3 regions of the Oerskovia jenensis genome follow, and region 2 is predicted to be linked to each of the others. Evidence: riboswitches for the same ligand, from Rfam matches in the RefSeq annotation. Region 2 holds a riboswitch; each other region holds the start of a gene.
What was found. Region 2 has a riboswitch for thiamine pyrophosphate ahead of JOD49_RS13380 (thiamine ABC transporter substrate-binding protein). Riboswitches for the same ligand answer to the same signal wherever they lie in the genome.
Positions count from the first base shown of each region.

Region 1 (7,785 bases), 920 kb from region 2:
CGAGGACCGGGCTGCCGAGATCATGGCCCGGTTCAACCTCGCCCCGGTCGCCGACCGCCCTTTCCGTGCGCTGTCGGGCGGGGAGGCGCAACGCCTCATGCTCGCGCGCGCCGTGGCCCTGGCCCCGGATCTGCTCCTGGTCGACGAGCCCACCGCGCAGCTCGACCTGCGCACGGCCGCGACCGTCAACGAGGTCCTGGCGGGCATCGCGCAGGACGACTCGATCGTCGTGGTCGCCACGCACGACCCGCACACGCGCGACGCCTGCACCCGCGTGATCGACCTCGCCGACTTCCAGTCCGCGCAGGTCGCGGCATGACGGCGCCCGACGACGGCGCGCGGCCCGGCCTCGCGACCGCCCCGGGCGACGCTCACCGCCCCGGAGCGCCAGGCCTGCAGGACCCGTCCGCGGAGGAGCCCACCCGGCCCGCCGGAGGGCGGCCGCCCAGATCCGCGACACCTGTCGGTGCGTCCCCGGACACGCCGAGCCCGGCCCCCGGCCTCAGCCCCGGCGCCCCCACCCTGCCCGACGACGGAGCGCACCTCCGCGCGGAGGCGAGCGGCGGCGTCGGGCCGGGGGAGAAGCCCGCGCGACCAGTGCGGGCGCGTGCCATGCGGGCAGCGTCCGTAGTGTCCGAGGCGTGGCGGAACGTCGGGTCCGGCACGACGCGCGCGACCTTGTTCGCGGCGGTGCTCGTCGTGGTCGTCGGGGCGCTCGCCGCGGTCGACGTGCGCGCGGTCGTGGGCGTGATCGAGGGGGCCCGTGGGTACCGCGACGCGGGCGCGAGCGTGCAGATCCTCGAGGCCACGGGTCAGGTCGACGGGGCACGCTGCGAGGCCCTCGCCGGGGTCGACGGCGTCAACGCGGCCGGGGCCCTGCGGACCGGGGAACCGCTGCGGGCACTCAACCTGCCGTCGAGCGAGCTGACCGGGTTCGAGGCGACCCCCGGGCTGCTCGGCGCGCTCGACCGGGGCCGGGTCGCCGGGGCCGGTCTGTGGCTGTCCGCAGATCTGGCCGAGGCGCTGGGCGCGACGACCGGTGACTCGGTCGCGACCAATGCGGGACCCGCCCGGGTGGGGGCCGTGTACCCGTACCCGGACGACGGGCGCGACCGTGTGCTGGGCTACGCGGCCGTCGCGCCGGTGCCCGCGGCGGGACTGTTCGACTCGTGCTGGGTCGAGATCTGGCCCGTCGAGCCCGAGACCGCGACGCTCCTGCGCACGACCATCGTCGCCGACACAGCCTCCGAGGTTCAGCCCACCCAGAAGCAGCTCAACGGCCGGCTCGGCGCGACGTACGACGCGAGCGCCGAGTTCAGGGATCGTCTGACGAAGCCCGCGCCGATCGCCGCCGCCTTCCTGGGGTTGGCCCTGGGCTTCGCCGCGATTCGTCTGCGCCGCCTCGAGCTCGCCGCAGCCCTGCACGCCCGGGTCCCGCGCTCAGCGCTGACCTGGCAGGTGCTCCTGGAGACCGCGGTGTGGACCGGTGCCGCCGTGATCGTGACCGTTCCGGTGCTGTGGTGGCTCGCCGCCGATGCCGGCCTTCCCGCCGACCACCTCAGCACCTGGGTCATCGGCATGCGGACCGTCCTCGCGGGAGCAGGCGCGGTGCTCGTCGGAGTGGTCGTCGGGGCGCTCACGACCCGGGAGAAGCACCTGTTCAAGTACTTCAAGGAACGGTGACGTCGGCCCGGACCTCGACGCTGGGTGCGGAGTTCTTGTGCGGCACACACCGCGTGTCCCGCAAGAACTCCGCACCGACGGTGAGCCGGGCTGATCGCGGGACGCCCGCGCCGCCGTCGGGCAACCTGCGCTACGGTGACGACCGCACCACCCAGCACCACCGCACCACCAGCACGACCCACAACTCCACACACCCACGGGAGCTCGCAGCAGCGAGCTGAGAGGGCGGCTCAGCGCCGCCGACCGTTCGAACCTGTTCGGATCATGCCGACGTAGGGAGAGAGCAATGAGCTCTGAGACCGCTGTGCCCGCAACCACCGGGCGCGCCACCGCCGCACCCGCTGCGCACACCATCACGACCGGACCCATCGCCGGGTCCGCCAAGGTGCACCACCCGGTCCCGGGCGCGGAGCACCTGCGCGTCCCCGAGCGCCGCGTGCTCCTGAGCAACGGTGAGCACCTTGACCTGTACGACACCTCGGGCCCGTACACCGAGGTCGACGACCCGTCCGCGTTCGACCTCGCGGGCGGGCTGCCCGCGCTGCGGGCGTCCTGGCTCCGGCCCGACGCCGTCCCCACCGAGCGCGGTACGGGCGGCGCCCGGACGCAGCTCGCCTGGGCGCGCGCCGGGGTCGTGACCGACGAGATGCGCTTCGTCGCTGCCCGCGAGGGCGTCGACGTCGAGCTCGTGCGCGACGAGGTCGCGCGTGGCCGGGCGGTGATCCCGGCCAACCGTCGGCACCCCGAGATCGAGCCCATGATCATCGGCAAGGCGTTCGGCGTGAAGATCAACGCGAACATCGGGAACTCGGCCGTGACGTCCTCGATCGAGGAGGAGGTCGAGAAGATGGTGTGGGCCGCGCGCTGGGGCGCCGACACCCTCATGGACCTCTCGACGGGCAAGGACATCCACGAGACCCGCGAGTGGGTGCTGCGCAACTCCCCGATCCCCGTGGGGACGGTGCCGCTCTACCAGGCGCTCGAGAAGGTCAAGGGGGACCCCGCGAAGCTCACGTGGGAGATCTACCGCGACACCGTGATCGAGCAGGCCGAGCAGGGCGTCGACTACATGACCGTGCACGCGGGCGTCCTGCTGCGCTACGTCCCGCTGACCGCGCGTCGTGTCACGGGCATCGTGTCCCGCGGCGGCTCGATCATGGCCGCGTGGTGCCTCGCGCACCACCAGGAGTCGTTCCTGTACACGCACTTCGCGGAGCTGTGCGAGATCCTGCGCGACTACGACGTGACGTTCTCCCTCGGCGACGGCCTGCGTCCGGGGTCGATCGCGGACGCCAACGACGCGGCCCAGTTCGCCGAGCTGCGCACGCTGGGCGAGCTGACCAAGGTCGCGAAGTCCTACGGCGTGCAGGTCATGATCGAGGGCCCGGGGCACGTCCCCATGCACAAGATCGTCGAGAACGTGCGCCTCGAGGAGGAGCTGTGCGAGGAGGCGCCGTTCTACACGCTCGGGCCGCTCGCGACCGACATCGCGCCCGCCTACGACCACATCACGTCCGCGATCGGCGCCGCGATCATCGCCCAGGCCGGGACTGCGATGCTCTGCTACGTCACGCCCAAGGAGCACCTGGGGCTGCCCGACCGCGACGACGTCAAGACGGGCGTCATCACCTACAAGATCGCGGCGCACTCCGCCGACCTGGCCAAGGGGCACCCGCGCGCGCAGCTGCGGGACGACGCGCTGTCCCGTGCCCGGTTCGAGTTCCGCTGGCACGACCAGTTCGCGCTCTCCCTCGACCCCGACACGGCGCGCGCCTTCCACGACGAGACGCTGCCGGCCGAGCCCGCCAAGACCGCGCACTTCTGCTCGATGTGCGGACCCAAGTTCTGCTCGATGCGGATCTCCGCGGACGTGCGCGAGTACGCCGAGAAGAACGGCCTGACCTCGGTCGAGGCGATCGAGGCCGGCATGGCGGAGAAGTCGAGCGAGTTCACGGACGCGGGCGGCCGGGTCTACCTGCCGGTCGCGGGCAGCTGAGCCGCTGCCCCGGCCACCTGCCCGACCGCTGAGTGCGGAGTACTTGTCGTCGAACGAGCCGATCGGCGACAAGTACTCCGCACTCAGCAGGGTGGGGCGGGGTCAGCTCGTGCCGGGCGCCGCGATCCCGTGCTCGTACGCCCACACCACGAGCTGGACGCGGTCGCGCATGCCCGTCTTGGTCATGATCCGGCTCAGGTGCGACTTCACGGTGCTCGCCTCCAGGAAGAGCGTGGCGGCGATCTCCGCGTTCGACTGCCCCCGGCACAGCAGCGCCAGGATGTCGTGCTCGCGCGAGGTGAGCAGTCCCGAGGCGACCTCGTCGGGGGTGGCGGGGGACCGCCGTCGGGCGAACTCGTCGATCACGCGCCGCGTGAGCGTCTGGTCGACGAGACCCTCGCCCGACGCCACGCGCCGCACCGCGTCGATCAGCACGTCGGGCTCGGCGTCCTTGAGCAGGAACCCGCTCGCCCCGGCCTCCAGGGCGCCGAACACGTAGTCGTCCAGGTCGAACGTGCTCACCACGAGCACCGGGACCGGGTCGACGACGCCGGGTCCCGCGAGCGCGCGCGTCGCCGTGATGCCGTCCCCGCCGGGCATGCGGACGTCCATGCACACGACGTCTGGGCGCTCGCGGCGCGCGACGCGCACGGCGTCGGCCCCGTTCGACGCCTCGCCCACGACCTCGAAGCCCTCGCTCTCGAGGATCACGGTGAAGCCTGCGCGGACGACGGCCTGGTCGTCGACCAGCACCACTCGGGTCATGGGATCTCCTGCCCGACGGCGGAGCCCGGCTCGTCCGTGGACGTCGCCGAGCGCTCGGGGATGGTGGGGGTGGGAGCGGCGGCTTCGGCCGCTGCGGGCCGGGGGACCGAGAGCCGGACCCGCCAGCCGTCGCCCGGGACGGGGCCCGCGCTGAGCGTCCCGCCGACGAGGGTCGCGCGCTCGGTCATGCCGATGAGGCCGTGCCCGGGCGCGTCCTGGGCGACGGCCGTTGCGCTGGTCGACCTGTCGGACACCGCAGCGGCCCCCGGGGCGCCGTGCCCCTCGCGCGCATCGAGGTCACGGCCCGCACTCCGGCCGCCCCGGCCGCCCGAGATCGCCGCGACCGGCAGCCTGTTGGTCACCGTGAGGACGAGCGCGGCCTGCTGGTGGTCGGTCACGACCTCGATCGCGCGGCCCGGCGCGTGCCGGCGCGCGTTGGTCAGGGCCTCCTGGAGCACGCGGTAGACCGTGAGCTGGACGGCGGGGGACAGGGCGAAGGGCTCGCCGCGCCGCACGTCGCGCACCTCGGCGCCCGCGCTGCGTGCGAGGTCGAGCAGCTCGCCCGCGTCGTCGAGCGTGGGCTGCGGCGCGGACGGCGCCTCCTCGTCCGGCTCGCCCGGACCGGTCTGCGACGAGCTGCGCAGGATGCCGACGACCAGGCGCAGGTTGTCGAGCGTCTCGCGCCCCTGGGTGCGGATCCAGCGCATGGACTCCTTGGCGCGCTCGGGGTCACGGTCGACGAGGCGCTCGGCCGCGGCCGCCTGCACGACGATCCCCGACAAATGGTGCGCGGCGACGTCGTGCAGCTCGCGGGCCATGCGACCGCGCTCCTCCAGGACGGCCTGCGCCGCGAGCATGTCGCGCTCGCGCTCGGCCTGGGCGACCCGCCCTCGCAGCTGGGCGAACAGCTCACGGCGCGTGCCGACGTACGCGCCCACGAGCGCCGAGGCCACGTACGTCAGGAGGGCCGACGCGAGGCCGCCCCAGACCTGGACCGCGACCGGCGTGGGGCCGGCCGAGGTGATGGGCACGGGTCCGCCGAGCACGAAGCCCAGCAGCACCTGGACGCCCGCCGCTGCACCGGCCGCCCACAGGGCCGTGCGCCGCGGTGCGTAGGCCCCCACCGAGTAGGCCGCGACGAGCGTCGCGGGCGCCTGGAACGAGACCATCGCGGGCAGCACGGGCACGAGCGCGACCTGGCCCACCACGGTCAGCGCGAGCGCGAGCAACGGTGCCCGACGGCGCAGCGTGAGCGCCATGGCCTGCGCGACCACGAGCGTGATCGCCGCGACGCGCCCGCCGGTCGAGAACCGGAGGGAGTCGGTTGCACCGTCGACCACGATGCCCAGGTCCGACAGGACGATCCGCTCGACGGCCAGCAGGAAGCAGACCGTGAGGGCCGCGACGACCGCACCGAGCAGCGCGTCGCGGGCCATCGGGGTGCGGATGCCGACCGCGGCGAGCCGGCGGTGCAGGGCGTCGAGCACGAGGGCTCCTCTCGGGTCGAGCGGTCGAGGTCCCGTGGGTCGGGACGGACGGTGCCGGGCTGGTCGGCAGGCGGTGGGGCCCGCCGGTGCGGGAAGCGGACCCCGCACCGGGCGGACCGTGCTCCCGGGTGAGCGGCGCCGTCGGGCACCACGGTACGTGGCCGTGGCGCCCGACGGCCGACGCCTCAGACGAGGTCGCGGCGACGGAACGTCACCGCGCCCGACCCGAGCGCGACCGCGACCCACGCGACCAGGCCCAGCAGCGCGACCCCGACGCCCATCGGGGCGAGGCCGCCCAGGACCGACGTCGCGCTCTGGCCCGTCGAGGCGAGCGAGCCGAGCCCCAGCGGCAGCCACGCCGCAGCGCTCGACGTGCCGCCCGAGAGCAGCACGACCACGGCCTGGATCATGGGCTCGACGAGCACGAGGCCCACGACGACGAGGATCGCCGCGACCTGCCCGCGGACCAGGGTCCCTATCCCCAGCCCGAGCCAGGCGAACAGCACGAGGACCAGCAACCCGCGCCCCCACACGCCCAGGACGTCGCCCGCACCGATCTGGAGCTGTGCGTCCGCCGTCGACGCGACTCCCACGAACAGGCCCAGGGCGGTGAGGACCGCGAGCGCGGCACCGGTCACGAGCGCGACGACAGCGGTCGCGCCCGCCTTGCCGGCGAGGACGCGCAGTCGCGACGGCACGACGAGGGCCGTGGGCACGATGCCGCCCGTGCGGAAGTCCGTGGTGACCGTGAGGACGCCCAGCAGCAGCATGCAGACGACCGCGACGCCCGCCGACCCGGACCCGGCGGGGCCGTTGCCCAGCAGGTCCAGCATCGAGCGTTGGACGGCGGCGGAACCCAGGTCAGTGAGGCCGCCCAGGTCGGGCGCGAGGTCGGCCGTCATCCCGGGCGAGGCCCCGAGACCCACGGTGGCACCGCCACCCAGGCCCTCGAGGCCCGACAGGATGCGGGGCAGGGCGATCGTCAGTGCCTGGACCAGGAGCATGCCCGCGAGGGCGACGATCCCCAGGATCCAGGGCGTGCGGGTCGTGCGCAGCTTGAGCAGCTCGGCGCGGAGCATCAGCGGACTCCTTCGGTCTCGGCGGTCAGGTGCAGGTAGAAGTCCTCGAGGGACTCGCCGCGGACGAGGTCCGCGAGCGGGCCGTCGGCGATGACCTGGCCCTGGCCGATCACGACCAGGTCGTCGGCCACCTGCGTGACCTCGGCCAGGACGTGGCTCGCGAGCAGCACCGCCCCGCCGCCGTCCGCGAACGAGCGCAGGACCTCGCGCATCCATCGCATGCCCGCGGGGTCCAGGCCGTTCGCGGGCTCGTCGAGCACCAGGACCTGCGGGTCGCCCAGGAGCGCCGCGGCGAGCCCGATGCGCTGGCGCATGCCCAGCGAGTAGGTCTTGACGCGGCGGTCGGCGGCGCGATCCATCCCGACCAGTGCGAGCACCTCGTCGACCCGTCGGCCCCCGATCCCTCCCGCGGTCGCGAGGACCCGCAGGTGGTCGCGACCGCTGCGGCCCGGGTGCAGGCCGCCCGCGTCGAGCAGCGCGCCCACGGTCGAGGCCGGCTTCTCCAGGGCCGCGAACGTGCTGCCCTGGATCGTCGCGGTGCCGGCGCTCGCAGACGCGAGCCCCAGCAGGACGTTGAGCGTGGTCGTCTTGCCCGCGCCGTTGGGGCCGAGCAGCCCCACGACCCTGCCGGGCTCGACGGCGAAGCTCACGTCGCGGACGGCGTCGAACGTCCCGTAGGACTTGCGCAGGCCCACGATCTCGATGGCTGGCATCGGGGGATCCCTTCTCCTCCGGACACGCAGCCGAGGTGCCGCGCGCCGTGCCTCCAGCCTGG
Region 1 covers NZ_JAFBBO010000001.1:2,047,029-2,054,813, reverse strand. Annotated here, with positions in the region: gene JOD49_RS09235 (ABC transporter ATP-binding protein) at 1-319, shown strand, start outside; gene JOD49_RS09230 (hypothetical protein) at 613-1,683, shown strand; TPP riboswitch at 1,870-1,979, shown strand; gene thiC (phosphomethylpyrimidine synthase ThiC) at 1,970-3,679, shown strand; gene JOD49_RS09220 (response regulator) at 3,782-4,444, opposite strand; gene JOD49_RS09215 (sensor histidine kinase) at 4,441-5,931, opposite strand; gene JOD49_RS09210 (hypothetical protein) at 6,117-7,010, opposite strand; gene JOD49_RS09205 (ABC transporter ATP-binding protein) at 7,010-7,723, opposite strand.
Region 1: another riboswitch for thiamine pyrophosphate. It lies ahead of thiC (phosphomethylpyrimidine synthase ThiC); the one in region 2 lies ahead of JOD49_RS13380 (thiamine ABC transporter substrate-binding protein).

Region 2 (7,785 bases):
AAGCCTCCGAACGCCGACACCCGCTGGGCCGTGAGCATGCCGTGGAGAAAGGTCTCGACCTGGTCTCCGGCCGGGGGCTGCGAGCCCTCCGTGGTCCGCGGCGAGCACGTCTTCGCGACGGCCATCACCGCCGACCCGATCTCCGCCTGACTGATCGACCCGTCGAGAGGCAGGAACCACCCGGTCTCCGCGACCGGCCACAGAGAGAACCCCTCGTCACGGGGGACCTCGAGGACGGGACGCAGAGTGATCATCCGTGCAGTGTCCGCGCCCGGTGCCGTCGAGCGCCACCCGATTGTCTGGTTCGCCCACCGCCGCCATGCCCCTCCCGAGACATCAGTCGCCCGGCCACTCCCCCGTCCACTTCTGGAAGACACGCGCCCCGCCGCGGTCGATGAGCGCCTTGACCCCGGAGAACACCGCTCCCTGGATGAGCGAGGCGATGAGGATCTCGCGCAGCGGGTACTCGGACTGCAGCGGCGTGGGGGCGTCCTTGCGGTGGCCCGGGGAGACGCGCTTGTAGACCTGCTTGAACACCTGGCCGGCGATCAGTCCACCGATGATCGAGCTCGCCAGCCCGAACGGCCGGTACAGGATCTTCGCGGCCTTGCCGCCGTGCTCCTCGGTGCGCTCGGACACGTGGTCGCTCGTGGTCTTCGTCATCGTTCGACGCTAACGCGGGAGCCGGTCGGTCGCAGGGCGGGCACCACCGGCACCCTGGGAACCCACGGCATCCTCGGTTCCCTCCTGGCGGCGAGCATGCGGTCGACGTCGGTATGGGCGTCCTTCCGAACGCCCACCGCATGCTCGAGCGACGCCAACCACATGACCGACCGACGGATCATGAGTCCGCAGGTCACCTCTCGGCCACGGCGCCCGGGCTCAGCCCGGGACGACCGCGCAGCCCGCACGGTCGAGCACGACCCGGACCTGCTCTCCCGGTGCGGGTGCGAGCGGGTGGTGCGCGACGCCGTCGGGCGTGGGAGTCGTGGCGCCGCCCGGCGGAGAGCCGAGCGCGACGACGCGCTGCGTCCCCGCACCGAGGTCCACGTCGACCGTGACCTCGGTGCGTCCCCGCCGGAAGGCGCTGCGCACGACGGTGCCCGTCCACCCCGCTGACCTGTCAGAACCAGCGAGCACTCCACCCATCGCTGGTTCTGACACGTGGGCGGCGAGCACGAGCCCCGTCGGGCCGATCGCGAGCAGTGCGCCCGCCCCCGCCGAGTTGTCAGAATCAGCGAGCACTCCACTCCTCGCTCGTTCTGACAGCTCGGCGGGGACGGCACGCAGCGGCACGAACGCCTGGTAGCCCAGGAATTCCGCGACCCGCCGTGAGGCCGGCGCGCGCCACAGGTCCTCGGGGGCCGCGACCTGGAGCAACCGACCGGCGTCCATGACGGCCACGCGGTCGGCCACGGTGAACGCCTCGTCGTGGTCGTGCGTGACGAACAGCGCGGTGGTCCCGGTCGTGACGAGCGCGGCCCGCAGGTCGCCCGCGAGGCGGTCGCGCAGCCCGCGGTCGAGCGCCGAGAGCGGCTCGTCGAGCAGCAGGAGCTGCGGCTCCGGGGCGAGCGCACGCGCGAGCGCGACCCGCTGGCGCTCCCCGCCGCTGAGCGTCGCGACGGGCCGCTGCGCATACCCTGCGAGCCCGACGAGCTCGAGCAGCTCGGCCACGCGGTCGCTCGCCGCGGTCCGGCGCACCCCCGCCATCCGCAGCCCGAAGGCCACGTTCCCCGCGACGTCCCGGTGCGGGAAGAGCTGCCCCTCCTGGAACATGAGGCCGAACCCGCGCCGGTGCACGGGCACGCCCGCGAGATCGCGCCCGCCCCAGGACACGGACCCGGCGGCCACCGGCTCGAGCCCCGCGACAGCGCGCAGCAGGCTCGACTTGCCGCAGCCGCTGGGCCCGAGCAGCGCGAGCACCTCGCCCGGGGCGAGGTCGAGGCTCACGCCGCACACGGCCGTCGTCCCGGGCCCCTTGCCGGACGCGGGGTCCGCATAGCGCACGACGACGTCGCGCACCGCGAGCCCGCGGCCCACCGTCACGTCGGCAGGGCCGAGCGCACCGGGCACGTCCCGCGGCCCGGGCCGACCGCCACGGGCTCCTGCTCGCTCCACCACCTGGGCTCCGTCCATCAGAACTCTCCTGCCGAGCGGTCGCCGCGCAGGCGCTCCGCCACCATCATGACCGTTGCTGTCAGGACCGCGAGGACCACGCTCGCGGCGAGCGCCATGCCGTAGTTCTCCGCGCCGGGCCGCCCGATGAGCCGGAAGATCACGACCGGGAGGGTCGCGGTGTCGGGGCGGGCCAGGAACGACGTCGCCCCGAACTCCCCCAGCGAGACCGCGAACGCGAACCCGACCGCGAGGCCCAGCGACCGGGCCGCGATGGGCCCGTCGACCGCGGCGAACACGCGCGCGGGCGACGCGCCGAGGGTCGCGGCGGCCTCGCGCAGACGCGGGTCGATCGCGCGCAGCACGGGCAGCACCGTGCGCACGACGAGCGGGATCGCGACGACGGCCTGCGCGATCGGCACGAGCAGGCCCGAGGTCCGCAGGTCCACGTCGAGGCCGAGCGGCTTGTCGAGCGTGATGAGGAAGCCGAACCCGACCGTGACGGCCGAGACCCCGAGCGGGAGCATGAAGACCGAGTCGAGCGCGCCGATCGCGCGCCGCCCCGTGCGGGACCGCGGGCGCCGCGAGACGACGAGCGCCACGAGCCCACCGATCACGACCGCGATGAGCGTCGCGACCGCCGCGGTCCGCAGCGAGTTGGCGGCCGCCTCCCACACGGTCACGGTCAGGGCGTTGCGTCCGCCGGTCGTGCCGAGGTTCGCGTAGTTCGCGAGGCTCCACCCGGCGGGGGTCTGGAAGGACCGGACGAGCAGGTTGACGAGCGGCAGGGCGATCAGGCCGAGCACGACGACGGCGGTCACCACGAGCGGGACGGCGTCCGCGCGCAGGCGCAACGGTCGGGCGGCGGACGTCGCCGCGGACAGGTTGAGCGCGCGATCGCGCCGGGAGCGGGTCCGGTTCGCGACGCTCAGCGCGATCACGACGACCACGAGCTGCACCACGGACAGCACGGCCGCGGTGCGCAGGTCGAGGAACTGGGTGGTCTGGATCCAGATCTCGGTCTCGATGGTCCCGTACTGGATGCCGCCCAGGACGAGCACGACCCCGAACGCCGTGGCGCAGAACAGGAACACGATCGACGCCGCGGACGCGATGGCCGGGGCCAGGGACGGCAGCGTCACCGAGCGGAACGCGCGCCACGGCGAGGCGCCGAGCGCGCGGGCCGCCTCCTCCGCGCGCGGGTCGAGGTGCTCCCACAGCCCGCCGACCGTGCGGACCACGACCGAGTAGTTGAAGAACACGAGCGCCAGCACGATCGCCCCGAACGTGCCGTCGAGCCGCAGGAACCCGAGCAGCCCGCCCTCGACGAGCAGCGACCGGAACGCGACGCCGACCACGACGGTCGGCAGCACGAACGGCACGGTCACGAAGGCCCGCAGGAACGTGCGCCCCCGGAACCGGCACCGGTACAGCACGTACGCGCCGGGGACGCCGAGCAGCACCGAGAGCACGGTCCCGAGCACGCCCTGCCACAGCGTGAGCCCGATGATGCGCCAGGTCCGCGGCTCGGAGAACACCTCGGCGAAGCCGGAGAGGTCGAGGGAGCCATCGGTCACGAACCCGCGCGCGATCAGCGTCGCCACGGGCCACGCGAAGAACACCCCGAGGAACAGCAGCGGCAGCCCGGCGGCGAGCCCCCACAGGAGGACCCGCCCGCCGCGCCGTACGCCGGGTGCCAGGTCCCGGCTCATGGGCGTCATGCTCAGCCGATCACCGTCGACGTCCACGCCTTGATCCACTCGTCGCGGTGCGCGGTGATGTCGGCGGGGGCGACCTCGAACGGCTCCGGGGACAGCGGTGCGAACTCGGCCCACCCCTCGGGCAGCGCGACGTCCGAGTTCGCGGGGTACATGTACATGGTGTCGGCGATGTCGGCCTGGAACGCGTCGCTCACGAGGAAGTCGACGAGCTTCTTGGCGCCTTCGGGGTTCTCGGCCCCGGCGAGCACCCCTGCGTACTCGACCTGGCGGAAGCACGTGTCGAGCAGCGCGCCCGTGCTGGTCGAGGTCCCGTCCTCCGAGACGGTGAACGCCGGGGAGGTCGAGTAGGACAGCGCGAGGGGCCGCGGGCCCTTGCCCTCGGAGCCGGAGAAGTCGACCGAGTACGCGTCGGACCAGCCGTCGACGACCTTGACGCCGTTGTCCTTGAGCTCGTCCCAGTAGCCTTCCCAGCCGTTCTCGCCGTAGGCGCCGACGGTCGCGAGCAGGAACGACAGCCCGGGCGAGGAGGTCGCGGGGTTGGTCACGACGAGCAGGTCCTTGTACTCGGGCTTCGTGAGGTCGTCGAGGGTCACGGGCTCGGCGAGGCCCTTGTCGGCGAACCAGGCGTGGTCGACGTTGACGCACACGTCGCCCAGGTCCACGGGGGTCAGCGCTCCGTCGCCGATCGCGTACTGCGCGGCCGAGTCGGCCAGGCCCGCGGGCGTGTAGGGCTCGAGCACGCCCTCGTCGATCGCGCGTGTCGCGAACGAGTTGTCGATCCCGAACACGACGTCGCCCAGCGGCGCGTCCTTGGTCAGGACGAGCTGGTTGACGAGGGCCCCGCCGTCACCGGGGGCGACCTGCTCGACGGTCAGCCCCGACTCCTTCTCGAACGCCGCGAGCACGTCGTCGCTCACCGCGAACGAGTCGTGCGTGACGAGGGTGACGGTGCCGTTCGCGGCGCTCGACGAGCCGTCCCCCGAGCCGCTGTCGGTCGTGCCGGCGCACGCCGCGAGGGCCAGGACGCCGATCCCGCCGACGAGCCCGAGGCCGATCCTGTGGGCGGGGCTGCGGCGGGTACTGATGGTGTTCACGTGTCCTCCTTGGACGTCACAGGAGGGGCCTCGCGCACGGATGGTCCCGTGAGCGAGGTATGAGAAGCCCGACTTCCTCCACCGGTGCTAACCGGATCAGGTTCGAGGGTCTGCGGTGGTCCGCACTCTCAGCGCCCGTCGCCCGTTGTCTCCGGGCGGACGGCGCTCCCCTGTCGTTCACCTGCGACTTTACACCGCGGCCCGACGGCGCAGGCAGGGCTCCGGCGTGTGACGTCGCCCGGGGCGCGCCGCGCCCCGGGCGACGGCTACGGTGGGACGTGAGCTCCGCCGTCGGGCCTGCGTGCACGCCGGCGGCACCGCCCCGCCCGCCTCACCCTCACCGGAGGAAAACACATGGCCGAGAACGAGCAGACCCTCACCGAGAAGGTCGCGACCGTCGCACTGACGCTGGCCGCGGGCTGGGTCGCGCAGAAGGTCGTGACCGTGGTGTGGGCCAAGGCCACGGGGCACGACGCACCCAAGGACCTGGACGACCCCGAGGTCAGCGTCATCAGCGCCGTGACGTTCGCCGCCGCGGCCGCCGCGGCCAGCGTGTTCGCACGGCGGTTCGCGGGCCGTGAGGCCAAGCGCGTCGTGAAGCGGTTCGTGGCCCGCGCGTCCTGACGGACGCCGAGCCCTGGCGCGGGGCGGAGGGCCAGGACCCTCCGCCTCGCGCACCACGCCCTACCTCGGCGGCTCCTGCACCAGTGCCGCGACGGCCTTGTCGATGCGCCTCTGCCGGGTCTCGGCGGTCCTCGCGGCCTCGACGGGCTCGACCAGCGCGCGCCGGCGGCTGACCGACAGGGCGTCGAACACGGCGCGCGCCTCGGCCGTGAGGGCCGCCGCGAGGTCGTCGGGCACCGCGACCTCGCGCGGGGCGTCGTCGACCTCGATCTCGACGTCCACCTCGTCCCCGCCCGACACCCCGGCCGCTTCCCGGTTCTCCGCGCTGAGCGCGATCATGAACTGCCCCCGGTAGGGCGCGACCGAGCTGCGGTAGGTGTGACCGCCGAGCGTGACCCTCACCGGGACGCGCTTGCCCGCACCGAGCGCGGCGACCACGTCGTCGGGTACGGGGATGCCGGTGGCCGTCTTGCCGCTCTGGAGGATCGTCGCCCGGAATCGCATGGGCCCGAGTCTTCCACCGGCCCGACGACGTGGCGCGCCGACCGCTCGACGGTCGCCCCGCCGTCGGGCCGGAGCACGGGGCCGAGGCAGAACGTGCTGCGCGAGGCAGAACGCACCGCGCACTCCCTCGCGCAGCACGTTCTAACTCGCGGTCACACACCGTCACACGGTCACGCCGTGAGCATCGCCGCCGGGTTCTCGTGCGTCAGGCGACGCAGCACGTCCCGCTCGACCCCACGCTTCGCGAGCATCTCGGTGAAGACCGTGGGCACGTACGCGAACCCGTTGCCGCCGTTCTGCACCCACATCTGCTTGAGGAACACGTCGTGGCTCAGGAGCACCTGCCCCGCGAACCCCAGGTCGATCAACCGGTGCACCGCGCCCGCGGTCGTCTGCGGGTCGGGCGAGACGCCCTCCTTGGGGTAGGTGATGTCCATGCCGACCATGTCGAACTCGAGCCAGACCCCCCGCTTCGCGACCGACCACTGGTACTCGGGGTCCTCGGCCGACGGGTCCATGTGGCACAGCACGACCTTCTCCGGCCGGACCCCCACCTCGTCGAGCACGAGGTCGAGGATCGCGTGCGCACGTCGCTGCCAGCCCGGCAGGTGGATCTGCATCGCGACGTGCGGGTGCTCGAGCTGGGCCAGCGCGGAGGCACGCAGCGACGCCCGCTCGCCCTCGGTGAAGTCCGGCGAGACACCGATCTCCCCGATGACTCCGGGCCGGATGCCCGTGTCCCCGACGCCGTCGGACAGCTCGCGCGAGATCGCCGCGGCCTGCGCCTCCACGGACTGGACCGTGATGCGCTCGCCCTCGAACTTCTCGAGGTAGGCGCCCGCCCCCATGACGACGTTGAGGCCCGTGCGGCGAGCCACGTCGAGCAGGCGCTCGGGGTTGCGCCCGATCGACTCGCTCGACGTCGCGTCGACGACGGTCCGCCCGCCGAGAGCCTCGAAGCTGCGGATCTCCGCCTCGACGGCCGCGACCGGCTTGTCCGCGATGTTGTCGGCGCAGCAGTACGGGTCCTGGCGCAGCGCCCAGGCGACCGACGCGGACACCGGCTCCCGGATCACGGCCTGGGAGAACTCGTAGCTCGGCGCGTCGAGCACCCCGGACAGGTCGTTGAACAGGTGCTCGTGGGGCAGGGTCAGCCCCAGGTCCGACGCCGCGACGGGCCCCGTGACGGTCTGGACGAATCCGGCCGGCGTGACGTTCATCGCGGGCTCACCTCTCCTGCTTCACCACCGCCGACGGCGGCGGCCACCGCGTCACCCGGAGCCGCTCCCGCCGACGCTCCCGCCTTGCCCGACGGGATCATGCCGATCACCGCGGCGATCAGCGCGATCACCGTGCCGATGATCGTGGCCGCGTAGATCGTGTGACCGAGCGACGGGATCGCCGCGTCGATCAGGAGCGAGCCGACGAGCTGCCCGGCCGTCGAGGCGAGGCCCAGGAGCAGCAGGCCCAGACCGCGGACGAGCAGGGCCATGAGGGCGATCGAGAGCAGGCCGAGGGGGCCACCCAGGTACATCCACCACGAGCCGGGGAGCTGGAAGTCGACACCCGAGGTCATGGCACGGATCCCGTAGGCGATGCCGAGGGCCGTGAACCCGACGAGGAAGTTCCAGCCGATCGAGACGAGCATCGAGCCCGTGGCGTCGGCGACCGCGGCGTTGCCCGCGGGCTGCCAGCCGGCGAGGAGACCGCCGACGAACGGCATGATC
Region 2 covers NZ_JAFBBO010000001.1:2,965,487-2,973,271, reverse strand. Annotated here, with positions in the region: gene JOD49_RS13400 (hypothetical protein) at 1-254, opposite strand, end outside; gene JOD49_RS13395 (DUF4235 domain-containing protein) at 337-663, opposite strand; gene JOD49_RS13390 (ABC transporter ATP-binding protein) at 883-2,136, opposite strand; gene JOD49_RS13385 (ABC transporter permease) at 2,136-3,836, opposite strand; gene JOD49_RS13380 (thiamine ABC transporter substrate-binding protein) at 3,839-4,930, opposite strand; TPP riboswitch at 4,987-5,112, opposite strand; gene JOD49_RS13375 (DUF4235 domain-containing protein) at 5,285-5,554, shown strand; gene JOD49_RS13370 (DUF1905 domain-containing protein) at 5,615-6,058, opposite strand; gene JOD49_RS13365 (phosphotriesterase family protein) at 6,229-7,278, opposite strand; gene JOD49_RS13360 (DMT family transporter) at 7,275-7,785, opposite strand, start outside.

Region 3 (7,785 bases), 2.3 Mb from region 2:
TCGACCAGATGCGCACGCAGTGCCTGGCCGACCGTCCCGCGGGCGTCTCGACCAGCGAGGTCACCACGACGTGGCGCTGGTGGCCGCCGGGGTACGACTGCGGGTACCCGGCGGACGGCGCGCAGAGCGCGTAGCGATCCCCGCGCCGAGAAGTGAGTTCTCGCCCCGGTTCGAGCCCGGTCCGGGGCGTCTGCTCACTTCTCGGCGGGAGCTCGGTGCGCAGCGAGGGGCGGCGCCGGCCAGGTCGGCCGGGTCAGCCCCTGCTCGAAGAACAGGTACTCGTGCATCGAGGACAGCTCGAACGCGCGCAGCATGCGCTCGCGCTCCGCGGGCGAGGCCCAGCGCGCGGCCTCGTCGGCGAACGAGCACGCGGTGCGCGTCGCCTCGGCGAAGGCCGGGTCGCCGTAGAGCGAGATCCACCGTGCGTAGGGATGGCCGTCGAGGTCTCCTGCCCGGCGCACCAGGACGTCGCCGATGTGCGAGTAGAGCCAGTAGCACGGCAGCAGGGCCGCGACCGTCTCCGCGTAGGACCCGTTCGACGCCGCGTGCAGGTGGTTGGTGTAGGCGGCCGTCACGGGGGACGGGTCGACGCCCTCGACCGCACCCCGGTCCATCCCCGCGTGCTCGCCCAGCCAGTCGCGGTGCAGCGCCTGCTCGACCTCGAGCGAGGTGACCGCAGCCCCCGCGAAGAACTGACGCGCCTCGGGCGTGGGCGCGAACCGGCTCGCCCGCGACAGCACGCGCGAGTACTCGGCGAGGTACGCGGCGTCCTGCGCGAGGTAGAACCCGAAGTCCTCGGCGGCGAGGCTCCCGTCCGCGAGCGCCCGCACGAACCCCATGCTCTCGACGGCCTCGCGCCACCCCTCGATCCGGTCCCAGGCCTCCTCGGAGAACGTCCGCAGCCCGAGCGTGGGCAGGTGCGCCAGGTGGTCGACAGGGCCGCGGCCCGTGCCCACCGCGAGCGCTCCCCCGGCCCGCAGCGCGCCGGTCAGCCAGGTCTTCGCGTCGCGCGTCGCGCTCTCCCAGCCGTCCCGCCGGGGTCGCAGCGCGGCGACCGCTGCCGACAGCGAGCACCCGGTGCCGTGGGTGTGCACGGTGTCGACGCGGGGCGCCGAGAAGGTCGTGACGTCGTCGGGCCCGCGAGCGCCCACCAGGGCGTCGGGTGACTCCTCCCCGGTGAGGTGACCGCCCTTCAGGAGCACGACGGCGCCGCTCGCCACGTGCAGGCGCCTCGCCTGGGCGAGGGCGTCGGGCCAGGTGGTCGCGGCCTGCTCGCCCACGAGGACGGCGAGCTCGGGGAGGTTGGGCGTCACGAGGTCGGCGAGCGCGACCAGCTCGCGCACGGCCTGCTCGGCCCCCTCGTCGAGCAGGCGGTGCCCGCTCGTGGCGACCATGACGGGGTCGAGCACCACGAACGGCGGCTTCGCGCGCCCGAGCCACGCGGCGATCGCGCGCGCGTTGGGCTCGTCGGCGACCATGCCGATCTTCACGGCGTCGATCACCACGTCGTCCGAGACCGCGTCGAGCTGCTCGGCGAGGAAGTCCGCGCCGGGGACGTGCACGGTCCGGACGCCGTGCGTGTTCTGCGCGACCAGGGCGGTCGTGACCGCCATGCCGTACGCGCCGTGCGCCGCGAACGCCTTGAGGTCGGCCTGGATCCCGGCGCCACCGGTCGGGTCGGTGCCCGCGATCGACAGGACGCGGGGACGGGAGGGCTCGGCCCTCCGCGACGCGCCGTGCTCGTCCGCGACCACGGCGTCCGCCGCAGGCGTGCGGGCAGGTGCGGGCAGGACAGGTGTGGTGGCAGCAAGCGACATTGCCGACATCCCTTCGCTAGTGCTAGCTAGATCAGGTTCGACGGGTGTGATCTCAGCCCGGCTCGTGGGAGCGGGCACCCCGTGTCTTCGCAGGGAACTCTAGCGGGCGGACGGCCGGCCCGCGGGCAGGAGGTCGCCACGTGGCACCGGCACGGTCGCCTCGTCCGTCGACGCGGTCAGGGGGACGTCGGGGTCCCGGTCGACACGACACTGATCCGCGACGTCGACACGTACCTCTCGAGACACGTCACGACCCGCTCCAGGTCGGCACGGGTGGCATCGGGAACCAGTCCGAACGACGTCCCGACCGGCGGCATGATCGCCGGGGTCAGGGCGTAGTCGACGGCCGGATCCGCCGCGCACTCCCCGTCGCCCTCCGACGGCCCCTCGACTTGGACGACCCACGGCCCCTCGGCGGGTGCGGCCGCAGGGCCGACCCCGCCGAGCGCGGCCCCGAGCGCGAGCGAGCCGCACGACACGGCCAGGACTCCGACGAGCAGTGCCGTACGGCGGGACATGGCGGTCACCTCGGTGGTCGTCGTCGACGGGGGGAGCAGGTGGGGCAGGTCGGGCCACCACCGTAGCGGACCTGCCGAGAAGAGGCCGTGCGGCGAGCACCCTATGCTCGCCGCATGGTCCGCTGCTCCCACTCCCCCGCGCGTCGGTCGCACGGCTCCGCCGCGCGATGACCGCCGACCTGGTCTCCCGGCTTCTCGACCCGGACCCCGAGGTCCACGAGGACGCAGTCGACGACGCCGCCGCGCGGGCCATGGACGACGATCAGGGCGCCGTCGACGCCCTGCGTGACGTCGTGCTGCACTTCGAGCAGTTCCCGATCGGCACGTTCGAGCGGACTCTCAACCGCCTCTACGCCTTCGCCGACGCCTCGCTCGAACCGTCGATGATGCGGGCCGTCGATGCAGGCGTGTCAGCCACCTGGTACCTCGTGGCGGCCTGCGGGCGCGCTGGGTTCCGGGGAGCCGTACCCAGCGCCGTCGCGCTCCTGGGCTCGCCTGTCACCTCCGAGCGGGTCGTCGCGTGCGAGACGCTCGGCGCCCTCGACGCTCACGAGGCCGTACCGGACCTCGTCGCGCGGCTCGGCGACCCCGAGCACGTCGTGCGGGAGGCCGCGGCCCTCGCGCTGGTCGGCATCGGGGGCACGGACGCCGTCGACGCGCTGCGCCGCGAGCGACCTCGCCCACGAGCGGCTGCTCCAGGTTGCCGCAGACCCGACGGAGGAGACCGCGGCCATCGCGAACCGCAGCACGGTCGCGAGCGCGGCCCGCAAGGCCCTCACGACCTGGCAGCGCGTGCGCCGCGTCCGCGCAGGTACACCGAGCGCGCACGACGACCCCCTGTGATGCTGAGGGCACGATCAGCACCCGTGGGAGGCAGCATGCGCGTCACGACGGCCGACATCCAGCGGATGACCACGGCGTTGTTCATCTCCGAGGGGCCGACGGCGAGGTCCCGCCAGGCCACGTTCTGGACCCTGCTGATCCTCGCGGCCGTCATCGCGTCGGCGGGCGTCGCGGCCGACAGCACGGCCACCGTGATCGGCGCCATGATCGTCGCGCCCCTCATGACGCCCATCGTCGGGACGGCGCTCGCGATCGTCCTCAACGACCATCGGAACCTGACCTCGTCGGCGCTCCTGGTCGTCGCGGGCGCCGCCGGGGTGGTCGCGACCGGCTACCTCGTGGGCCTGTTCGTCCCGATCGAGATCGTCGCGGCGACCAACAGCCAGGTCGCAGGCCGTGTCACGCCGCAGCTCATCGACCTGCTCGCGGCGCTCGCGACCGGGGCCGTCGGGGCGTTCGCCCTGGTGCGGGCCGACGTGTCGGACGCGCTGCCCGGCGTCGCGATCGCGATCTCGCTCGTCCCGCCGCTCGCGGTCGTCGGCCTCACGCTCGAGTCGGGCGCCCCGGACCAGGCCCTGGGAGCTCTGCTGCTGTTCGCGACCAACGTCGCCGCGATCATCGCGACCGGGACGCTCGTCTTCCTGCTGTTCCAGGTCCGCACGGCCGCGGGCGAGGCCGAGAGGTTCGTGGGGCCGCTGCGCGGCGCGAGCCTCGTCACGGTCGCGGCGGCGCTGCTCGTCGTGGCGGTACCGCTCAGCGCGATCAGCCAGCACGTCCTGCGGCAGAACGCCGACAAGATCGCCGCGGCCCCCGTCGCCGCGGCGTGGGCCGAGCAGGAGCAGTGGACGGTCACCGGGATCTCCTTCAGCGGGTCCGTCCTGAGGATCGAGGCGATCGGCCCGGCCCCCGAGGCGGACCCCGGCACCCTGCGCACGGCCCTCGACGAGGCCGGGCTCGCGGACGTCGACGTCGACGTCACGCTCGTCATCGGCGGGACGCGGCGGCTGCCCGCGTCCGAGTGACCGAGGGGTCGACGCGAGCCTCCGGTTGAGCCGGAGCGCGTGGGGGCGGATGCTGGGGGCGACCGTCCGGTCCAGCCACGAGGAGGTCGGCCATGCACCCGACGCACGACGTCTCGCCCCACGAGAGCGCACGTACCGCCCGTCCCGCGCTCACGTCACCACGAGCCCGGCGCATCGCCCTCGCCGCAGCCCTGGTCGTCGGGGCGCTCGCGCTCGCGGCCTGCGCCCCGGGTCCCAATCCCGACGTCGGTACGCCCACCGCGGACGGCAGCCCGGCCGGGTTCTGGCTCGGCCTGTGGCAGGGCATCATCGTGCCCGTGACCTTCGTGGTCTCGCTGTTCACGGACACCGTGAACATCTACGAGGTCCACAACAACGGGAACTGGTACGACTTCGGCTTCGTGCTCGGGCTGGGGCTGTTCGTGGGCGGTCCGTTCGGTGCCTCGCGGGGGCGCCGCAACCACTGACGATGAGTTCCGGCCCGGTCCCGAGTCTGCCCTCGTGACCGCAGGAGCGCGCCGCGCGTCCCTGCCCGAGCCCGCACGGAGGACATCATGACGACACTGCCCGAGGACGTGACCACGCCCCCGACCGGCCGCCCGCCCGTCGTCGACCTGGCCACCTGGGAGGCCACCCGGGACGAGCTCCTGGTCCGCGAGAAGGCGCACACCCACGAGGGGGACGCCATCGCGGCAGCCCGTCGCAGGCTGCCCATGGTGAGGATCGACGGCACCGTGGAGGTCGTCGGCCCCGACGGGCCGGTCCCGTTCGTGGACCTGTTCCAGGGGCGCGACGAGCTCGTGATCTACCAGCACATGTGGCACGACGGCGCGCCGCACCAAGGGCAGTGCGAGGGCTGCACCTGGACTGCCTGGAACCTCAAGGACGCCGTCTACCTCAACGCACGCGGCGTCTCGTTCGCCCTCGTGACGACCGGGGCGTGGGACGAGGTCGCCCCGTACGTCGAGTTCATGGGCTACACCCAGCCCTGGTACTCGGTGCGCGACCTCGACGCGCCCGTGGGCGGCGAGATGGGGTACCTCTCGTGCTTCCTGCGCGACGGCGACGACGTGTTCCTCACCTACCGCACGACGGGCCGCGGCACCGAGCCGACCAACCCGGCCTTCGCCCTGCTCGACATGACGCCCTACGGCCGTGGCGAGACCTGGGAGACACGGCCGGAGGGGTGGCCCGAGGGGCGTGACCCGGGCTGGTTCTGGCGCTCGGACGCGGACGGCGTCGCCGGCTGGAGCGAGACCACCCGTCCCGTGCCGCAGTGGACCCGGCCGGGGGCCACCGCCGTGGAGACCCTCGGCCGCCGCGGTCACCACCACTGATCGTCGGACGGCGCGAGATCAGCGCGCCGGAAGCGCTCCCGGCATGGGGTCGTCGTCGCCGAAGCGCGTCACGCGCAACCGGCGCGCCTCGGGGCCCGGCACGCCCTCCGCGCCCTGGGAGCCGACCGTGGCTGCGGCCCGCAGCGACGCCGGCGAGTCGTGCGTGACCCGCACGAACGTCCCCGACCACGCGTCGAGCTCGCCGGCCGCGATCGCGACGATCATCTCGACCGTGCGCTCCACGGGCGTCCACTCGGTGCGCCCCACGTGCATGTCCATCGACGCGGTCAGGTCGGTCTGCACCACGCCTGGCGAGACCTCGAACGTCCGCAGGCCACGGGCATGGCCCGACAGGTGCAGGTTCGACCCGAGGCGCAGCAGCGCCGTCTTGCTCGCGTTGTAGGCGGTCGCGCCGTTCATGTCGTGCGAGCCGGCACCAGAGTTGAGGTCGACGACCCGTCCCCCACCCCGCGCGAGCATCCCGGGGACCAGCGCCCGCGCGAGCAGGAACGGCCCGCGCACGTTGGTCTCCATGACGGACCACCACTCGTCCGGGTCGGCCTCCCACAGCGGCACCTCGGCGTCGATACGCCCGGCGTTGTTGACCAGGAGGTCGATCCCGCCCAGCTCGGCCTCGGCCCGCGCGACGGCCGCATCCACGGCGGCGGGGTCACCCACGTCCGCGACCAGGCCCACGGAGCGGCGACCCAGGGCGCGGACCTGCGCGACGACGTCGTCCACGCGGGACGCGTCCCGGCCCAGGACCGCGACGTCGAGGCCCGCACGGGCGAGACCCAGCACGACCGCGCGGCCGATCCCGCGCGCACCACCCGTGACGAGGGCGGTGCGCGCGGGGGCCACGGTGGTGACGTCAGCCACGAAGCTCGGCCCCGACCTTCTCGTGCGCCGCGGCGACCGCAGCAGCCCGCACGGCCGCGGAGTCCTCCGCGGTGAGCGTGCGGTCGGTGCCACGCAGGCGCAGCGAGAACGCGAGCGACTTCTTGCCCTCACCGACCTGGGGGCCGGTGTAGACGTCGAACAGCGCGAGCTCCTCGAGCAGGTCCCCCGCGCCTTCCTCGATCGCGGCGCGCACGGCCGCGGCCGGCACGGAGGCGTCGACGACGAGCGCCAGGTCCTCCTTGGCGAGCGGGAACGACGAGACGGGCTCCGCCTGGACGGGCTGCCCCGGGGCGGCGGCGATCAGCGCGTCGAGGTCGACCTCGAACGCCACGGTCCGCGCGGGCAGGCCGAGCGTCTCGAGCACCTTGGGGTGCAGCTCGCCCGCGTGCCCGACGACGGTCCCGTCCGACAGCTCGAGCCTCGCGGTCCGGCCCGGGTGCCAGGGCGCGTGGTCGTGGTCGGCGACCACGCTCACGCGAGCCCCGACGCGCTCGGCCACGAGCCGGGCGGCGGCCAGGGCGTCGGTCCAGTCGGCCGCTCGACCCGCACCCCACCAGCCCGAGGCCACGCGCTGACCGGTCAGGACGCCCGCGACCCGGCGAGGCTGCGGCGGCACCGCGGCCTGCAGCGTCTCGAGGTCCTGCTCGCTCGGGCGGACGCCGCCCGGGAGCTGCGGGGCTGCCGGTGCGCCGGGCACGGGGCGCGTCACGAGACCGATCTCGAAGATCGCGAGGTCCGCGTTGCCGCGCCCTACGTTGCGCTTGAGCGTGCCGAGCAGCGTCGTCAGCAGGTTCGTGCGCATCTCGGGGTGGTCGTCCGCGAGCGGGTTGACGAGCCGCAGCGCTCGGCGACGGTCGTCGTCCGCGGGCAGGCGCAGGTCGTCGTGCGACTGCGGGTTCACGAACGGGTAGCTGAGCGTCTCGACGAACCCGGCCTCTGCGAGGGCGCGCGCGACCGAACGACGCAGCTGCTGCGAGGTCGTGAGCCCCCGACCCGCCGGGGCGGGCGGCAGGATCGACGGGATCTTGTCGTAGCCGACGAGTCGGGCGATCTCCTCGACGAGCTCTGCGGCACCGGTCAGGTCGGGACGCCACGTCGGCGGCGTGACCTCGAGGGTCGTACCGCCGTCGAGGTCGCGGACCGTGCAGCCGATCTCGGCGAGCACGCCACGCACCTGCTCCGAGGTGTACGCGACCCCCACGAGGCGCTCGGCCTCGTGGATCGGGAAGACGATCGGGGTGGCGGGGGCGACCGTGTTGAGGTCGCTCACCGCGTCGTCCACCGTGCCGCCACCGAGCTCGACGAGCAGGTCGACCACGCGCTGGGCCGCGACGGGCGGCAACGCCGG
Region 3 covers NZ_JAFBBO010000001.1:661,279-669,063, forward strand. Annotated here, with positions in the region: gene JOD49_RS03000 (hypothetical protein) at 1-134, shown strand, start outside; gene thiD (bifunctional hydroxymethylpyrimidine kinase/phosphomethylpyrimidine kinase) at 195-1,817, opposite strand; TPP riboswitch at 1,809-1,909, opposite strand; gene JOD49_RS03010 (hypothetical protein) at 1,994-2,335, opposite strand; gene JOD49_RS03015 (DUF389 domain-containing protein) at 2,503-4,200, shown strand; gene JOD49_RS03020 (hypothetical protein) at 4,293-4,667, shown strand; gene JOD49_RS03025 (DUF899 family protein) at 4,755-5,537, shown strand; gene JOD49_RS03030 (SDR family NAD(P)-dependent oxidoreductase) at 5,556-6,416, opposite strand; gene pheT (phenylalanine--tRNA ligase subunit beta) at 6,409-7,785, opposite strand, start outside.
Region 3: another riboswitch for thiamine pyrophosphate. It lies ahead of thiD (bifunctional hydroxymethylpyrimidine kinase/phosphomethylpyrimidine kinase); the one in region 2 lies ahead of JOD49_RS13380 (thiamine ABC transporter substrate-binding protein).